DNA from 2 places in the Paenibacillus sp. J22P143 genome. Region 2 is predicted to be linked to the other one. Evidence: riboswitches for the same ligand, from Rfam matches in the RefSeq annotation. Region 2 holds a riboswitch; the other holds the start of a gene.

Region 1 (3,774 bases), on a different contig from region 2:
CTGAAAGCGATTGAGCAGCAAGTCGGCACCAAGGTGATGGACCGCATTATGAAAACTTATTTCCAGCGGTGGCAGTTCAAGCATCCATCTACGAAGGATTTCCAGCAGGTTGTGGAGGATGTCAGCAAAACGAAGTGGGATGATTTCTTTGATCAGTATGTATATGGCAGCATGATGATGGATTATTCTGTCGAGCGTGTGCAGGTGAAAGCTCAGGGGCCTAAAGGCGCTGAAGCTTATGAAAGCACAGTTCGCATCGTTAAGCATGGCGGCAACTCCCCGGAAGTGCCGATTCAGTTCCACTTTGCAGATGGTACAACGCTGGATAAAACATGGGATGGCAAGGAAAGCAGCATCGATTTCACTTTAACGCATGCGTCCCCTGTCGACTGGGTGCGGATCGATCCCAAGTACACACTCATCCTAGAAAATAAGCACATCAACAACTTTTATCAAACGCAACTAAATACAAAGTGGCAAATTCGGTGGAATCTCGGCATTATTCAGCTCCTGCAAGCCATCTTCGGCTCAGTCGCCTGGTAAGGACTTGACTTACGTCTTATGACAAACTCTGAGCGTATGCTTACGAAGCCAGTTTTCTAAAGAAAATGTTGAGGAGGGACCTCGTTGGCCACCTATATCAAATCCGGCTTCAGGGCAGCTATGGCGCAGCCTTTTGCCACGATCATTCTATTCCTGTATCAGATGGGCTGGGGTATTCTCCTGTATAAGCTCGTGCAGGGAATACTTGTCCCCCTCATGCATCGTTTTCCAGGCGCTGAGCAGCCCAAACAAGCTTTACAAATTTTCTTAGCTGAAGGCCAGTTTCAATTGATCAAAACAGATCTCAGCTATTCGTATCTCTGGTGGCTTGCTGCGCTGCTATGTGCTCGCATGCTGCTTACGCCTCTCCTGAATGGCGGTGTCTTCTACTCACTTACACACTCCCACCAGAACGCTGGCTATCGCTTTGTTCGCGGGATGAAGCAGCTCATGCTTCCGTTCTTGCTTGTATATCTGATCCGGATCGCCTTTACGCTGCTTCCATTAATCTGGATCTTTCCGAAGGCCACATACATTCTAGGACACAGCGCCTCTTATGAGCAGGTACTTCTCGATCTTCTGCCTTGGATAACTAGTTTATTGGTGTACGGCTTTCTCCTGCAGCTTCTCTTTATGTACGTGCAATTCGCGATCGCAGCTAAGCTTGGTATCTTATCGACTGTTATCTCTTTCTTTCGACATTCGCTGCCGATTATCGGACTTGCCATCACCCTTTTACTATTCACAGGACTATTGGCAGGGGTCACGGTCACAGCCACCTACCTGTGGGCAGGACTGGTAGCACTAATTATTTATCAGCTGTACCCCCTATTTCACATTTTCATCCAGATCTGGGGCATCTCTTCCCAATATCAGCTACTTTCAGCCAAAATATCCGATTAATAGCCAGCAAAACAGCGAATAGGCAGGCATTCACCCCCTTTCCTTGAGAAAGGGGCTTTTTTTTGTCTTATTTCCGAACTATTTCGCTTATTTTCAGCCTATTTTCCAAACTAAAAAGAGGATTTTCATTCTTTATGACGAATTAAAAGGACTAGCATCAAAAAAACCAAATATTGCATGCCGAATTCCTCAGTTTATGGGGAAACGGGGGAACCACTCCGGGTGAATTGATCTTGCAAGACAGGGATCATAGGGAACCTTCAACCGAACCCTCCAGCTAACCTCGTAGGCACCGGAAGGAGACAAGCAGTTGAAGAAAGTTGTTGGTCTTGTTTTTAGTCTTGTTTTGTTTTTGAGTGTTAGTGTAGGAAGCGTTTTCGCAGCATCCGATATGGATAATGCGGTAGACGAGCTTGTTGGAACTCCTTACAGATGGGCAGGAACGACAACCAAAGGATTTGATTGCTCTGGTTTCACGTCCTACTTGTTCGGCGAGTTCGGCATCGACATGCCACACAGCTCCAAATCACAAAACAAAGAAGGCTACTGGGTTGACAAAAGTGATCTTCGTAAGGGCGATCTTGTATTTTTCAACACGGATGGCAGCGGTATCTCTCATGTAGGGATGTACCTCGGTGATGGTGAATTCGTTCACTCCGCTACCAATCAAGGTGTTGTTAAGAATAAGTTGAGCGAATCCTATTATGCGAAGCGATATGTATCAGCCAGACGTGTTCTGTGGGATGATATCTACAATCAACTAACTGCTGAATCCAAGTAATGTTCTCGGCACAGAATAAAGCCCTGCAAGCTTTGCTCGTAAGAGCGGCTTGCAGGGCTTTATTCATTTGAGCGAGGACATCAGCGTATACGATATATATCGGGCTCGGGCAACATAAGTATGGAATTAACAACTACACGTTTTTTATTCGAGGAAGGATCAGACTGCATGGATACTAACGCTAGCAAACTTCCCCCATTTCCCGGTATTGTTCAATCTATTGATGAGATTAGAGCGGATATCGGAGAGCCGCATCCCGCGGTTACAAATAAAGTTATCAATCAGATTGACGAGCACGCACGTGCCTTCATTGCCAAATCGCCTTTATTCTTCTTCTCCACGTCGAATACGAATGGCTCGAGCGATGTGTCCCCACGCGGGGATGCCCCAGGATTCGTTCGCGTCTTAGATGAACGCCGTTTCATCTTCCCAGAAAGACTCGGCAATCGCCGACTAGACTCGATGCAGAATCTGCTGACCAACCCGCAAGTCGGTCTCCTGTTCATCATTCCTGGTGTCGAAATGGTGCTCCGTGTCAATGGCCGCGCTTATTTGACGAAGGATGAAGAATTGCTGGCGACGATGCAGCTGAATGGCAAGTCACCGATCGCAGCTGTTGGCGTCGAAGTGCAGGAATGCTTCGTGCATTGCAGCCGCGCACTCAAGCTGTCGAGGATTTGGGAATCAGGTACTTGGGTACCCGAGCAGGAACAGCCGGACGGCATGGATATGTTCCGTGCGCATCTGGCACTGAACGGGATTGCGCTGGAGGCGTAGGCAGGAATCTCGGGATGTAGAACATCAACCAAAAGAAGACGCTCAAACAACCAAAATGTGTAACTTGACATCGGATGTGAGCCGTCCTATAATAACGGCATGTCGTTTTCTAGGGTTCCGAGGCGTGTCTTCGTCTGCTGGTCCAAGGGAAAACACACAGCGAATACGCTGTGGTCACGGAGGGAGAAAAGCCCGGGAGTCTAACGCAGCAATGCGAGACTCTCGGGCTTTTCTCTGTTTTTTTGGTGACACTAACAACATCGATCGCAAACCTAAAGGAGTGAGAACTTATGGCATGGTTATACCTGGTTATTGCAGGTGTTTTTGAGGTGGTGTGGGCCATCTCATTGAAATTTTCCAACGGATTTACACGGCTTGTCCCCACTGTGGTTACAATACTCGGAATGATCGTTAGCTTTTATTTCTTAGCGGCGGCTACGAAAACTCTTCCCATCGGAACCGCCTATGCCGCTTGGACCGGAATCGGTGCTGTCGGTGCCATTATCATTGGCACGCTATTTCTCGATGAACCGATCAGCCTGCTCCGCATCCTATTTATGGTCCTGATCTTGGTGGGTGTGCTTGGGCTGAAATTTACGTCTGGGCACTAGGACAACTGTGCTTAGAGGTCGAACTGCTTGGGTACAAATGAAATGCGTACTGCGATTAGACCTCGCTCATCTGCGTGACCACATTGGCAATCCGGCGGAGGCGTGTTTCTTGTGTTTTCGCGTCCTCGACTTGTCGGACGAATTCTTTGCGCTTAGAGA
Region 2 (3,774 bases):
AGGATGACTGTTGTTTCCTTTTGTTCTAGAATGGCCAACGAGAGATCAATATACGTTTCTCCCACCAAGTACCATGTCGAGGTATTTCGCAGAATCCAAGGCTCTCGGCCAAGGCGAACGCTATCGACGATCTTTTGCTTTTGTGTATACGAATCATCCTTATGAACTTGCTTGGATCGAATGAAGAATAAACCTAATGAAATCAACACTACCGCAATCGCAATTGTCAGATGGTCACCAAATAATATGACAGCACCGATCCCCATCAGCACATATCCCTTGCGCTCTTTGCGTGAACGAACCCGATGAATGCCGAGTAGAATAAGGATTACGGCCAGAATAGGAAAAAAGCCTATGGTATGATCCAGAAGCAAAAAAACACCGGCTCCAATCAGCACAAGCGCTGTATTCCGGCTGCGATTATTTTTCGTTTCCTCTCCCATCGATGCACCTCCTCTGGCTGGCTGCTGCTCCATATCTTCCGTTCATACGATTCCTAGCATACCATAAGAATGGACGACCTCCAAGATGCAAATCCTTATCCCGCAAGGCTTTGCTTTCGTGGAGGTCACTTTCCATGACTATTTTCTGTCGCGCGGTTCTCGCTCATCGCGAGCGCGCTGCTCCTGCTGCCACTCGTGCTGCAGCCTGCTGCGCAGCAACCGCAGTTCATGCTGAAGGTTGCCTCCGGCTTCCTTCAATGTCTCCTTCGACAGGCGGCCCGCTACGCGGAGCCCCTGCAGCGCTTCCCGGCCGAGCTCGCGGCCGGTGACCTCCAGCTCGCGCCATGTGTCGCGAGCCTCTTTGCCGTGCAGCCCGCCATGCGGCTGCACATTCTTGGCTGCGTGCCCCGCACGCAGCCCGCGCAGTTCCTCTGCGAGCGCCAGGCACAAGTCCTGGCTGCTCGCGTACTGCGCGCGGTAGTGCTCGCTAGCGGCTTCCTCGCGCAGCTTCTCTTGCAGCGCGAGTCGCGCGAGATCCTCTTCGCCAGCGCGCATCGCCAGCTCGGCTTGCTCGCCCCGCAGCTTCGCCATATCTTCTGCTCGCGCGATGTGACCGCGCAGCGCAATCGTTGCCTGAAGCGCCACTTCATAGCGCTCCTCAAGCTTGGCAATGGTGCCATCATCGTCATCAGTACCTGGTGTTGTTTTACCGATCGTCTCCTGCCAGACGGTTTCTGCCATTTTGCCAATACGGTCAAATATATTAGTAGGATCCATTTCCCGATTCTTATTGTTCATGTCAAATCGCCCCTCATCCTTCATCATACTCTTATCGTAGCTCAATTCCAGAAAGTCTAAAACCGACTATCGACTGTTTTTGAACCTAGACCTAAGTCTAGTATGTGGTCTACTCACCCATATATTGGTCGTTGTTCCAGCCTACCCGCGATGATAAACTATTTAAAGCCGAGTCTAGTACATAAATAAGGTACTGGTACGGGGGACGAATTACTTGGGGTGAATATTTGCTTCAGCTTGAAGCAGACTAGGGAGAACCTTCTTCCCGAACCCGTCAACTAACCTCGAAGGCTCATGAAGGAGGATTACCAATTGAATAAGCTTACTAAAGGGTTAACTAGCCTTGCTGTTTCACTAACGGTATTGGCAGGGGGCTTTCTTTCCCCATTTACGGCTCAAGCAGCTGAAATGGATGTGAAAGTGCAAGTCAATGATGACCTGATCCATTTCCCTGATGCACAGCCATTTCTGGATGGCGATCACTCCACGCAGGTTCCGCTGCGGTTCGTAACGGAGAAGCTTGGTTATACCGTGGATTGGCAAAAAGATGGAAATCAAATCAAGGTGACACTAACTAACGACAAAAATACGATTTCCTTGGTTTCCGGTCAAAAAGAAGCCAGCATTGATAATGCCCCCGTCACCTTGGACGCAGCATCGCAATACCAGAATGGGCGCGTATACGTGCCGCTTCGGTTCCTTTCCGCCGCTGCAGGAGTGCCTGTACAGTGGGATGCTAGCAGCAATCTAGCGATCTTAAATAAAGATGGCAAGGATCATGCACCGGATTATCAATTATTTGAATCCACAGCTTATTCGGCAGATCCTTCTGAAAATGGCGGCTATGGTGCCTTGGATTATTTGGGTAACCCACTTGCGATCGGCACCGTTGCTGTAGATCCATCCGTGATTCCACTTGGTACCAAACTTTATATTGAAGGTTATTCGTTTAGTGGGCTTCCTAAAGGCGGTATGTACGTGTTTGCGACGGATACTGGCAGTGCCATTAAAGGAAAGAGAATGGACATCTTTATCCCAGGCTCGAGGAAATCCTTACAAAGCTTTGGGATCCAGAAAATTAAAGTGTATCAAATTCCTAATTAGATGTTGAAGGAGTTGCCTTGAGAAACGCTCAAGTGCAGCTTTTTTCTTAGGTGAATGATCCGGTTTCATAAGGGCATTCGTCCAATCAATAGGTATCTCCCCTACATATGTTATATAGTGTTTAACCCACATTAATTCAAAACCGGAGGGGATACTATGTCAGCTGTAGTTGGTTGTGGAACGCCAGGATACGGAAGTTCTGCAGGCATTATTCTTGTTCTTTATGTACTGTTGGTAATCATTCTCGCTACATTCTATTAGGACCCCTTGAAATGGCCCCGCCTGCTGATGCTTCTAAATTGAAGCTTCAGCAGGCGGGCTTTTCATTTATAATCAATACCACTCGTGCCATTCGTCGTGTCAGCTCCTGAATTTCGCTGATATAGGCGATCTCGTCTGGCTACATATAGTCTCCGAATTTAAGCGCGTCTTCCGAGCTTATCGTCCTCAGCCACCGACATTAAGTCATGTTGCAAAAAAAAGACGCCACAGATGACCCTCCTGACAGACGGTTACACTTGTTAGCGCCAAACTTGTGGTGATATAGGTTATATAATTTCATGTATAAAAAATATAAGTTCAGTACGCTATCTCGTTGTATAAACCCTCACGCCATCACCACGCTGAAAGCCTTGCCCTCCTGCAGGCAGCCAAATCAAGCAATCTGCATCTTTGATCGACACCATGATACTCGACTTATCAATGCCAGCTGGTCTAACCCATACGGAACCTGCTTCGATTCGTGTTGTCCCCCGTATATAACGCGGATAGGCGGAGGGTTTATCATACGGAACATCCAGAAAAGCTGTAAACTCTTCCGCCACAGGACTCTGACTCCCCAACATCGCTTTAATAATCGGCTTAGCAAATAGCTCGAAGCCTACGAAGGATGCTCCAGGATTACCGGACAGTGCCATTAACAGCTTGCCCTTCCACAACGCAGCACTCGTCGGTGTACCTGGCCTCATCGCGACTTTATTAAATAACAGCTTGCCGTCGAAACGCCCAAATAGATCAACGAGGACATCGAAATCGCCAACGGAGACACCGCCAGAAGTCAGAATAAGATCGACATCAGACAGCACGGCCTCAAGTGCCGCTTCCACTTGCTGGGGATCATCAGAGAGTGCCGGCATGATCATCGCTGAACCCCCTGCTTCTTCCACTTGTGCCGCCAGCATGTAGCTGTTGCTGTTACGTATTTTACCTGGCTGCAGCTCCTGTTCAACTTGTAAAAGCTCCGAACCTGTTGAGAAAATGGCCACCCTTGGCTTTCGGTACACCTCAACCGATGAGAACCCGAATGTCGCCAAAATTGCGGCTTCTCCCGGGCCAATCCGAGTCCCACGTGCGATCACGAATTCCCCACGAGCAACTTCACCAGCGATCGGGGTGATATTACTTGCAGCTTGCACATTTTTCTTAATCC

What was found. Region 2 has a riboswitch for cyclic di-AMP ahead of AC58PQ_RS18930 (stalk domain-containing protein). Riboswitches for the same ligand answer to the same signal wherever they lie in the genome.
Region 1: it holds a riboswitch for cyclic di-AMP, as region 2 does, so the genes downstream of both, AC58PQ_RS24020 (C40 family peptidase) here and AC58PQ_RS18930 (stalk domain-containing protein) in region 2, are expected to answer to the same signal.

The regions. Positions count from the first base shown of each region.
Region 1 is NZ_JCAUAQ010000025.1:24,700-28,473, forward strand. It holds gene AC58PQ_RS24010 (M1 family metallopeptidase) at 1-543, shown strand, start outside; gene AC58PQ_RS24015 (hypothetical protein) at 628-1,446, shown strand; cyclic di-AMP (ydaO/yuaA leader) riboswitch at 1,615-1,753, shown strand; gene AC58PQ_RS24020 (C40 family peptidase) at 1,757-2,227, shown strand; gene AC58PQ_RS24025 (MSMEG_1061 family FMN-dependent PPOX-type flavoprotein) at 2,396-3,004, shown strand; guanidine-I (ykkC/yxkD leader) riboswitch at 3,103-3,205, shown strand; gene AC58PQ_RS24030 (DMT family transporter) at 3,295-3,615, shown strand; gene AC58PQ_RS24035 (YdeI/OmpD-associated family protein) at 3,671-3,774, opposite strand, start outside.
Region 2 is NZ_JCAUAQ010000014.1:115,333-119,106, forward strand. It holds gene liaF (cell wall-active antibiotics response protein LiaF) at 1-443, opposite strand, end outside; gene AC58PQ_RS18925 (PspA/IM30 family protein) at 582-1,241, opposite strand; cyclic di-AMP (ydaO/yuaA leader) riboswitch at 1,398-1,549, shown strand; gene AC58PQ_RS18930 (stalk domain-containing protein) at 1,554-2,345, shown strand; gene AC58PQ_RS18935 (YjcZ family sporulation protein) at 2,502-2,606, shown strand; gene AC58PQ_RS18940 (molybdopterin molybdotransferase MoeA) at 2,933-3,774, opposite strand, start outside.